DNA from 2 places in the Paenibacillus enshidis genome. Region 2 is predicted to be linked to the other one. Evidence: a T-box and tRNA genes for the amino acid it is inferred to sense, from the RefSeq annotation. Region 2 holds a T-box; the other holds one or more tRNA genes.

Evidence for each region. A T-box is a leader RNA that pairs with one kind of tRNA and senses whether it is charged. The one in region 2 lies ahead of leuS (leucine--tRNA ligase), so its partner is inferred to be a tRNA-Leu.
Region 1: it encodes a tRNA-Leu, which carries the amino acid that the T-box ahead of leuS (leucine--tRNA ligase) is inferred to sense. The anticodon was not compared.

The regions. Positions count from the first base shown of each region.
Region 1 is NZ_JBHHMI010000006.1:103,118-107,331, forward strand. It holds gene ACE41H_RS09245 (thermonuclease family protein) at 1-461, shown strand, start outside; gene ACE41H_RS09250 (thiol-disulfide oxidoreductase DCC family protein) at 512-964, opposite strand; gene ACE41H_RS09255 (hypothetical protein) at 1,089-1,370, opposite strand; tRNA gene ACE41H_RS09260 (tRNA-Leu) at 1,569-1,651, opposite strand; gene ACE41H_RS09265 (urease accessory protein UreF) at 1,916-2,623, shown strand; gene ACE41H_RS09270 (helix-turn-helix domain-containing protein) at 2,710-3,051, opposite strand; gene ACE41H_RS09275 (XRE family transcriptional regulator) at 3,227-3,433, shown strand; gene ACE41H_RS09280 (PAS domain-containing protein) at 3,487-4,122, shown strand; gene ACE41H_RS09285 (helix-turn-helix domain-containing protein) at 4,165-4,214, opposite strand, start outside.
Region 2 is NZ_JBHHMI010000003.1:87,191-91,404, reverse strand. It holds gene comER (late competence protein ComER) at 1-187, shown strand, start outside; gene leuS (leucine--tRNA ligase) at 168-2,609, opposite strand; T-box leader at 2,671-2,929, opposite strand; gene ACE41H_RS04875 (MFS transporter) at 2,972-4,138, opposite strand; gene ACE41H_RS04870 (TetR/AcrR family transcriptional regulator) at 4,212-4,214, opposite strand, start outside.

The DNA of each region.
Region 1 (4,214 bases), on a different contig from region 2:
AGCGGGACAAGTATGGGCGCTTGCTGGCCTACGCATATGCAGACGGTGTCATGGTGCAGGAGACGCTGTTGAAGGAGGGCCTGGCCCGTGTCGCCTATATCTACCCGCCGAATGTGCGTTATGTCGATCCATTTGAAGAGCTTCAGAAAACCAGTAAGAAACAGGGAAAAGGCATCTGGAGTGTCGAAAATTACGCACAGGAGGACGGCTTTCACCCGGATGAAATGGAAAATGGCACAATAATTGATAACAGGAGCAAAAAAGACGCCGACACAGCAGAACAGACAAACACGAAAACGTCTCCTCCCGCTACAGCGTGCGCCATCAAAGGCAATATCAACTCCAAAGGGGATAAAATTTACCACACTCCGGAGTCTCCCTCTTATGAGCGTACCAAACCGGAGCAGTGGTTCTGTACCGTTGCGGAAGCGGAGAAAGCCGGCTTCCGCGCTCCGAGATAGGAACTCCATTTTTAAAGCAAAAAACGCTCTCACCGCTGGCGTTTTTTTGCTTACAGGAACCTTTCCCTTACCTCCGGTGAAGGAATCCGGCATTGGGCACCGTCGCCGTCATCCTTGCCGAACCAACGGTACCGGTTGCGGGCGATGTAAGTATATAGAGCATCCCTTATAGGACGAGGAATGAGGATAAACAGATAAGCAAGCGGGTAGGGAAAGCGCAAATTCCTGGCAATCCGCAATACTGCCGTAGACTTGGTGAAATATGCACCATCTTCAAACAGAACAAGTGTATCAAGCCGGTCTGGCGGCAGATTTCCCGCCTCCAGCAGCCGTTTCCCTTCTTCGGACTGCAGCGAACCAAAGTGGTGCCTGCCCTTCGGGTCACGCTTGAGGATGAATTGGACGGCTCCCTGACAAAAGTGGCATACACCGTCCACCAGGACAATAGAATGCCCCCTATGCTTATCATGCAGCCCTGCGGCGACTGCCTCTCTTTCGGTCAACAGAAGCACCTCCTCTAACATAGATACCCTTGTTCAGGCTGCTTTGTTCCGATATGCACAAAAAAGCGCCGGAATTTTAAGAATCCGCCGCTTATCTATGCTGATCGAAGAGAAGAACACCCGCTTATTCAGCCGCTGCCTTCTCCAGCCAATTATTATCCTGCAGCTGCTGCTCCAGATCACTTGTATACTGTTCTATACACTTGCAAATATAATCCTTGCGGCACACAGGGCAAGGCGTTTTTTGCAGGCGGCTGATGTTCGTCATTGTCCATTCCGGATACCGTTGATAGAATACACGGCACTCCGTGCCGTCAGCCAAATACATCGTAAATTCGTATAATCCGTCCTTCTCATTGCTGCTGGCTTTTTTAAAGTTCACAATATTCGGTTTGTAAGAAGACATAACATCACCTGTATTCTCAAATTTGGTCCATACCTTTGTCGAATCCAGCCGGAATTTCGGTTCTGAATCACCTAAGTATATTAAAGAATTTTTAGTATCATGTCAAATTGACAATCATCCATGTATTGAAATAGAAACCTAAAATGAATACGCAAAAAAGAGCCCTGCAATGATACAGGACTCTTCTCCGTTAAATGATGCGGTCGAGAGGACTCGAACCTCCACGGGCGTACGCCCACTACCCCCTCAAGATAGCGTGTCTGCCATTCCACCACGACCGCTTAATTAAGCAACAGATTTATTATACTCCTTTTAATCTCAATTGTAAAGTTAAAATCAACAAAATACATAAATATTATAACCGAGTTATATTATATGACATAAATAATTTTGATCGAGTAAAATTTCGGCAAATCAATTGACAATTCTCTGCATTGAATGTAAAACTGTATTACATAAGCGACATATTCAACATCAATAAGTATGCATATGTCATTAAATTCAACATTTGAATCATGAGTAATATTTTAAGGAGGCGGACCATAATGAGCAAGAACAGCCGATTGCTCCATTATGCGTATGTATTGGATCCCAGTTTGCCCATTGGCAGCTTCCCTTTTGTTTCCGAATTGAGACAGCACATCACTGAAGGAAGCATAACAGCACTGGAAGATGTCGAAGCATATATGAAATGTCACATGCACAGCCTTATGGTCAGCATGGACGGAATGGCTATAAAGGGTATTTATGCCGCCTCCAAGCAATATGATGGCTGGCGGATTGCGCTGATTGATAAAATGCTGCATGCGCAGCGAACACCCCGCGATCAGTTGAGCAGTGCCCGCATATCAGGGCAGCGTCTGCTCAAGCTGGGCAAAGCGCTGTATCCATGGATTGACTTTAGGGATCTGCAAAAAATATTGCAGCGCTACAGAGCCGTAGGCACGCTTCCTACAGTGCATGCCTGGATCAATTTTCAATTAGGCGCAGATATGGAGCAGGCGGTCATCACTTATTTAAATGCAGCCGTCAATGCCTGTGTCGAAGAAGCTACCAAACAGCTAAATGAAACACAGATTTCCAAAAAACAGGCGCTCCAAAGAATCATGAAGGATATGGAGCAGGAATGGGAAAATGGCAAGGACGCGGAGCCCGTTCATTCCATCAAGCCCTTTCCCGCCTGGAATCTTGGAGCAGCGTACGCCGTTAACCCATTGCATCATAATAAACGTATGCTGCCTACACATCCGTGATCCCCAATTTTTATATATACCCCTAACACAAAAAACACTCCCATCGCTTTCTTCCCCTGCGATTAGAGTGTTTTTTGTTGTCGAAATCAGGATTCGGAATTGTCCTTATGGTGCCGGTATTGCACGAATTCAATGTACTCCTTTATAAACCACTGCTCATCCTTTGACAATTCCCTGCTTTTGTTGTAGATATATGCCGGAAAGGATTCCGAAGCATCTCCAGGCGTACCTTTTCCCAAGACAAGCCAATCAAGACTGACATCAAAAAAAGCGGCGATTTCAATCAATTTGCTGGTGCCCGGTTTGGATTTCCCCCTTTTCCAGTCTCCAAGATTTCCCGTACTGATGGCCAGCTGCTCACAAAAAGCTTTTTTCGTCATTCCTCTTCGATGGATCAGCAGCTCAATGCGTTCATAAATAGACTGCATATCCACCCGCCTTCCTAAAAAAACTTCAAGCAAGACGACGCACGTAAGTAATTATAGATTGTAAAATGACGTAAATAAGTATATAATGAAATTCAGATGGTTAATTATAGCACGTTTCACCATGAAATACAGCATAGGAAGCTAGTGTTGGAAAATCGGTTAGGGGTGAAACTTCTTGAACAAAAAAAAGCCGATCACTCCATTCGGGTGGGCAATTAAACAGAGACTTACCGAGCTGCAAATGGATCAGAAAAGTTTTTGCGAGCTGCACGGGATACCCCCGTCACGACTTTCTAATCTGATTCACGGCACACGGAAAGCCGCCCGCCACAGACAGCTGGTTGCCAAACTTCTTGATATACATCCGAATGAAAAATACTAATTTTGCAGCAATGAACTGCTACAATAGGACGCACCAGCAAGGAAGTGAAATCGTTGTCCAAAACAATGTCCATCCATCTGGTCGAAGGAGCTAATTCACTGCCCGTGCAAATCGTTGTGATCGACCGCAACGGCACCATTCACGCGGTTAATCAAGCCTGGGAGCAGGCTCACATCGATAAAGGAACTCCGGCTGGCTATATATGGCCCGGGACCTCCTATTTCGATATTTTGCCATGGTTCTGCAGTGACGACAGCCTGGAATCCGTTCAGACTCTGCATGACGGACTCCTTAGTGTCCTCCAGGGAGATACATCGCAATACAGCTGCGAATTTCATTGCAGGCATTCATCCAAGGACCAGTGGTATTTGCTGCAGGCTGCTCCAGTTATACAACCGGAAAATCAGGAAATTGAGGGGATTGTTATTTCCAGCACAGACATCACCCGCCTCAAACTACAGGAAACACGGCTTGTTCAAGCAATAACTCAGATCAGAACCATTCACGGCATGCTGCCGATCTGTGCCGTATGCAAGGACATCAAGAACAAAGACAATGAATGGCAGCCTGTCGAGTCCTATCTTAAGAAGCATACCCATGCCGAGTTTACACACGATATCTGTCCGGAATGCATTCGCAAGCTGTATCCCGAATATTCATCAAAACTGGGTCTGAATCACGCAAATTAACAGCCGTTCATAAAGGCCTGACAGGATATCTGTCACAGGCCTTTATGAGCCATTATTTTTGTCTTCTTTCTTTTTCTTCTTTTTGCGGTAAG
Region 2 (4,214 bases):
TGCCGAGCTGCAATCCAGGGTAGCCGTTCCCGGCGGCATCACGGCCGAAGCGCTCAGTCTGCTGGAAATGAGCCTGCACAATGTGTTCCATGAGCTGATTAGAACCACACATGACAAGTATGAAGAAGACGTCCGCAGGGCAGACGCCTTATTCAGTTCGGAGCAGCTTAACCGGCAACAATATTGACGAGCTTGCCAGGAACGGCAATGACCTTGCGCACCGTCTTGCCTGCAAGCGCCTGCTGCACATTATCCAGTGAAATGGCGTGCTCCTCCAGCGCCTTGGCGTCCAGATCCTTGGATACCGTCGCACGCTGCACGATTTTACCGTTAATTTGCACAACGATTTCCACTTCGGCGTCCACGGTCCACGCCTCGTCGTATTCAGGCCACGAAACATACGAAATGGTGCCGCTATGCCCCAGCCGTTCCCAAAGCTCTTCAGCAAGGTGCGGCGCCAGCGGTGACAGAAGCTGTACAAAATGCTCCATGCCTTGGCGCGGCAAGCTATCCGCCTTGTAAGCTTCATTGATGAAAATCATCAGCTGGCTGATCGCGGTATTGAAGCGCAGGTTGTCCAGATCCTCGGTTACCTTTTTAATAGTCTTATGCCAGATGCGTTTGAAATCATCCGTTCCGCCGTCCGGCGTGATTTTGCTGTTCAGGCTTCCGTCTTCCGAGATAAAGAGTCTCCATACGCGGGACAGGAAGCGATAGGTGCCCTCTACGCCATTTTCATTCCATGGCTTTGTGGCTTCCAGCGGTCCCATAAACATCTCATACACACGAAGCGTATCTGCACCGTATTCTTTAACAATATCGTCAGGGTTAACGACATTACCGCGGGATTTACTCATTTTTTCATTGTTGGTGCCGAGAATCATGCCCTGGTTGACCAGTCTTTGGAACGGTTCTTTCGTCTCCACCACGCCCAGATCATACAGCACTTTATGCCAGAAACGGGCATACAGCAGGTGAAGCACCGCATGCTCGGCGCCGCCAATATACAGGTCGACAGGCAGCCATTCGCGCTGCTTGTCTTTGGACACCAGTTCCTTATCATTGTGCGGATCAATGAAACGGAGATAGTACCAGCAGCTTCCGGCCCATTGCGGCATTGTGTTCGTTTCGCGGCGGGCTTTCATACCGGTCTCCGGGTCAATCGTTTCCACCCATTCCGTCACGTTGGCCAGCGGGGATTCTCCCGTTCCCGACGGCTTGATATGATCGACATCCGGCAGGACAAGCGGAAGCTGATCCTCCGGAACGGTCTTCATCGTCCCGTCCTCCAGATGCAGAATCGGAATCGGCTCGCCCCAGTAACGCTGACGGCTGAACAGCCAATCACGCAGACGGTAGGTTACCTTTCCTTGTCCTTTGCCCTGCTCTTCCAGCCAGGCGATCATTCTGGCAATCGCTTCTTCGTTATGAAGCCCGTCGAGGAAGCCGGAGTTCACATGCGGTCCGTCTTCGGTGTAGACTTCTTGAGTTACATCTCCGCCTGCCACCACTTCAATAATATCCAGGCCGAACTGCTTGGCGAACTCCCAGTCACGGGTATCATGTCCAGGCACAGCCATGATAGCGCCTGTACCATACCCTGCCAGCACATAATCGGCAATCCAGATCGGCAGCTTGGCTCCGTTAACCGGATTGATGGCATAAGCCCCGGTAAATACGCCTGTTTTGTCCTTGGCCAGATCCGTACGCTCCAGATCGCTCTTGCGTGCCGCCTGCTCCTGATACTGCTTCACCGCTTCCTTCTGCTCGGCTGTCGTAATGACATCCACCAGCTCCTGCTCCGGGGCCAGCACACAGTAGCTTGCGCCAAAAAGCGTATCCGGGCGGGTCGTAAACACCGTCAAGCTCTGGTCATGGCCTTCAATCTCGAAATGCACTTCGGCACCCGTGGATTTTCCGATCCAGTTGCGCTGCATATCCTTAATGCTTTCCGACCAGTCCAGCTCCTCCAGATCCTCCAGCAGACGCTCGGCATACTCCGTAATTTTCAGCATCCATTGACGCATGGGCTTGCGGATGACCGGATGGCCGCCCCGCTCGCTCTTGCCGTCAATGACCTCTTCATTCGCCAGCACCGTGCCCAGAGCCGGACACCAGTTCACGGGCACCTCGGCCACGTAAGCAAGACCGCGCTTGTAGAGCTGAATGAAAATCCACTGCGTCCATTTGTAATAATCAGGATCGGTTGTGCTAAATTCGCGGTCCCAGTCATAGGAAAAGCCAAGCGATTTGATCTGGCGGCGGAAATTGTCGATATTCTTGAACGTAATATCGCGCGGATGCTCGCCTGTATCGAGCGCGTGCTGCTCGGCTGGCAGGCCAAAGGCGTCCCAGCCCATCGGATGCAGCACGTTATAACCTCTCGTTCTTTTATAACGGGATACGATGTCCGTGGCTGTATAACCCTCCGGATGGCCGACATGCAGTCCGGCTCCGGACGGATAAGGGAACATATCCATGGCGAAAAATTTCGGTTTAGCCGGATCTTCTCCCGTGCGGAATGTTTTATTCTCTTCCCAATGCTGCTGCCATTTCGGCTCAATGCTTTGTGGTTGGTAGCCATGCTTCGGCTGTGTCGTTTCACTCATACTGATTTCCTCCTCATACGGTCTGCAACAAAAAAACCTCCGCATCCCATAGCGTGTCTGCGCTAGGGGCGAGAGGTTGTTTCCCGTGGTACCACCCTAGTTAGTAGACGGCGTTCTTCACCGCTACTCCCTTAAGCACCCTGTAACGGGGGTGATCCGATGCGGCTTACTTGCTTATGTACAAAGAGGCTGCCGCCTTCTGTCCCGCGTTGCCCGCATATCTCCGAGGTGAGTTCATTCCGCTCATCAACCGGCTTGCACCCACCGCCGGCTCTCTGAATGATCAAGACAAAATTACTGTTCCTCATCAGTGATTTTTAACGCAAATATTGCCACCATTATATGAAAAACAGCTCCATATGTCAAATGCTGCCCTTGCCCAGTCCATCTGGAGTAACAAAAGAAATCCGCGACACCGCTATTGCCAGCAAAACGATGAGCCCCCCTGCCCATGTCGTATGCATCAGATCTCCGGTTAAATTTACAACCCAACCGCCTAAAGACGCTCCCAAAGCAATGCCCAACTGGGTGAAGGATGTGTTCAAACTAAGCGCCAGATCAGGATTCTGCGGCGACTGCTGAACAAAATAAGTTTGCAGGGCTGGTGAAGCCATCCAGGTAAAACATATCCAAACAGATAAAGCGAGTACGAAGGTTGCAATGGAAAACATAAAAACAGGCAGGAGCAGTAACACCGTTGCATGTATGATCAGGCTTAGGTAAACAGTTTTTTTTACACCGAAACGATCGGCACCGAACCCCCCCAAACGGGAGCCTATCATCGAAAATATACCTAAGACCAGCATCGTCAGGCTAATCATCCAGGTATTCATCTGAGTTGTTGTCTGCAACACCGGAGTCAGAAACGTATACACCGTCTGAGAACCCGCATTCACGAATAACGTGATCAAGAAACCGCTGACCATCTTCTTGTTCATAAAAACAGAGAATTGCCGCCGAAGCGGGACGGATTCTCCGCCGGAAACTGCAGGAATCATCAATAAAATGCCAATCCAAATCAATACGCCAAGCACCGCTATTACACCAAAAGCGAACTGCCAACTAAACCAACCACTGAGCACGATTCCTAAAGGAACCCCAAAAACAAGGGAACCGCTAAGTCCCATCATGATCGTTCCGATCGCACCGCCCACTTTGTCAGGCGGAACCAGCTTGGAAACGGCCCCCATGGCAACAACTACAAATACACCTCCACTTAAACCCAGAAGCGCTCGTGCAACCATCAAAACAGCAAAATTAGGACTCCATGATGACACCAGATTAGCAAGCACAAAAAAGAAAAGCGCGGCCAGCATCACCCTTTTCCGTTCCAGTCTTGCCGTCAAAGTGATCACAATAGGGGTGCCGACCGCAAACGCCAGGGCATAGGCAGTAACCAGGTGTCCGATAAAAGATAGCGGAACCTGCAGGTCCCGTGCCACCAAATCGGTTACACCGATGAGCATAAGCTCCGCTGTCACCGCCAAAAACGCCCCGATTGTCAACACATAGATCCCGAAGCGACTCATATTTTGTGTAACCTCCGTATGATTATTTTTGAATACTCATTAAAAAATGAAGCAAAAAAAACGGGCCCCTCTTTCA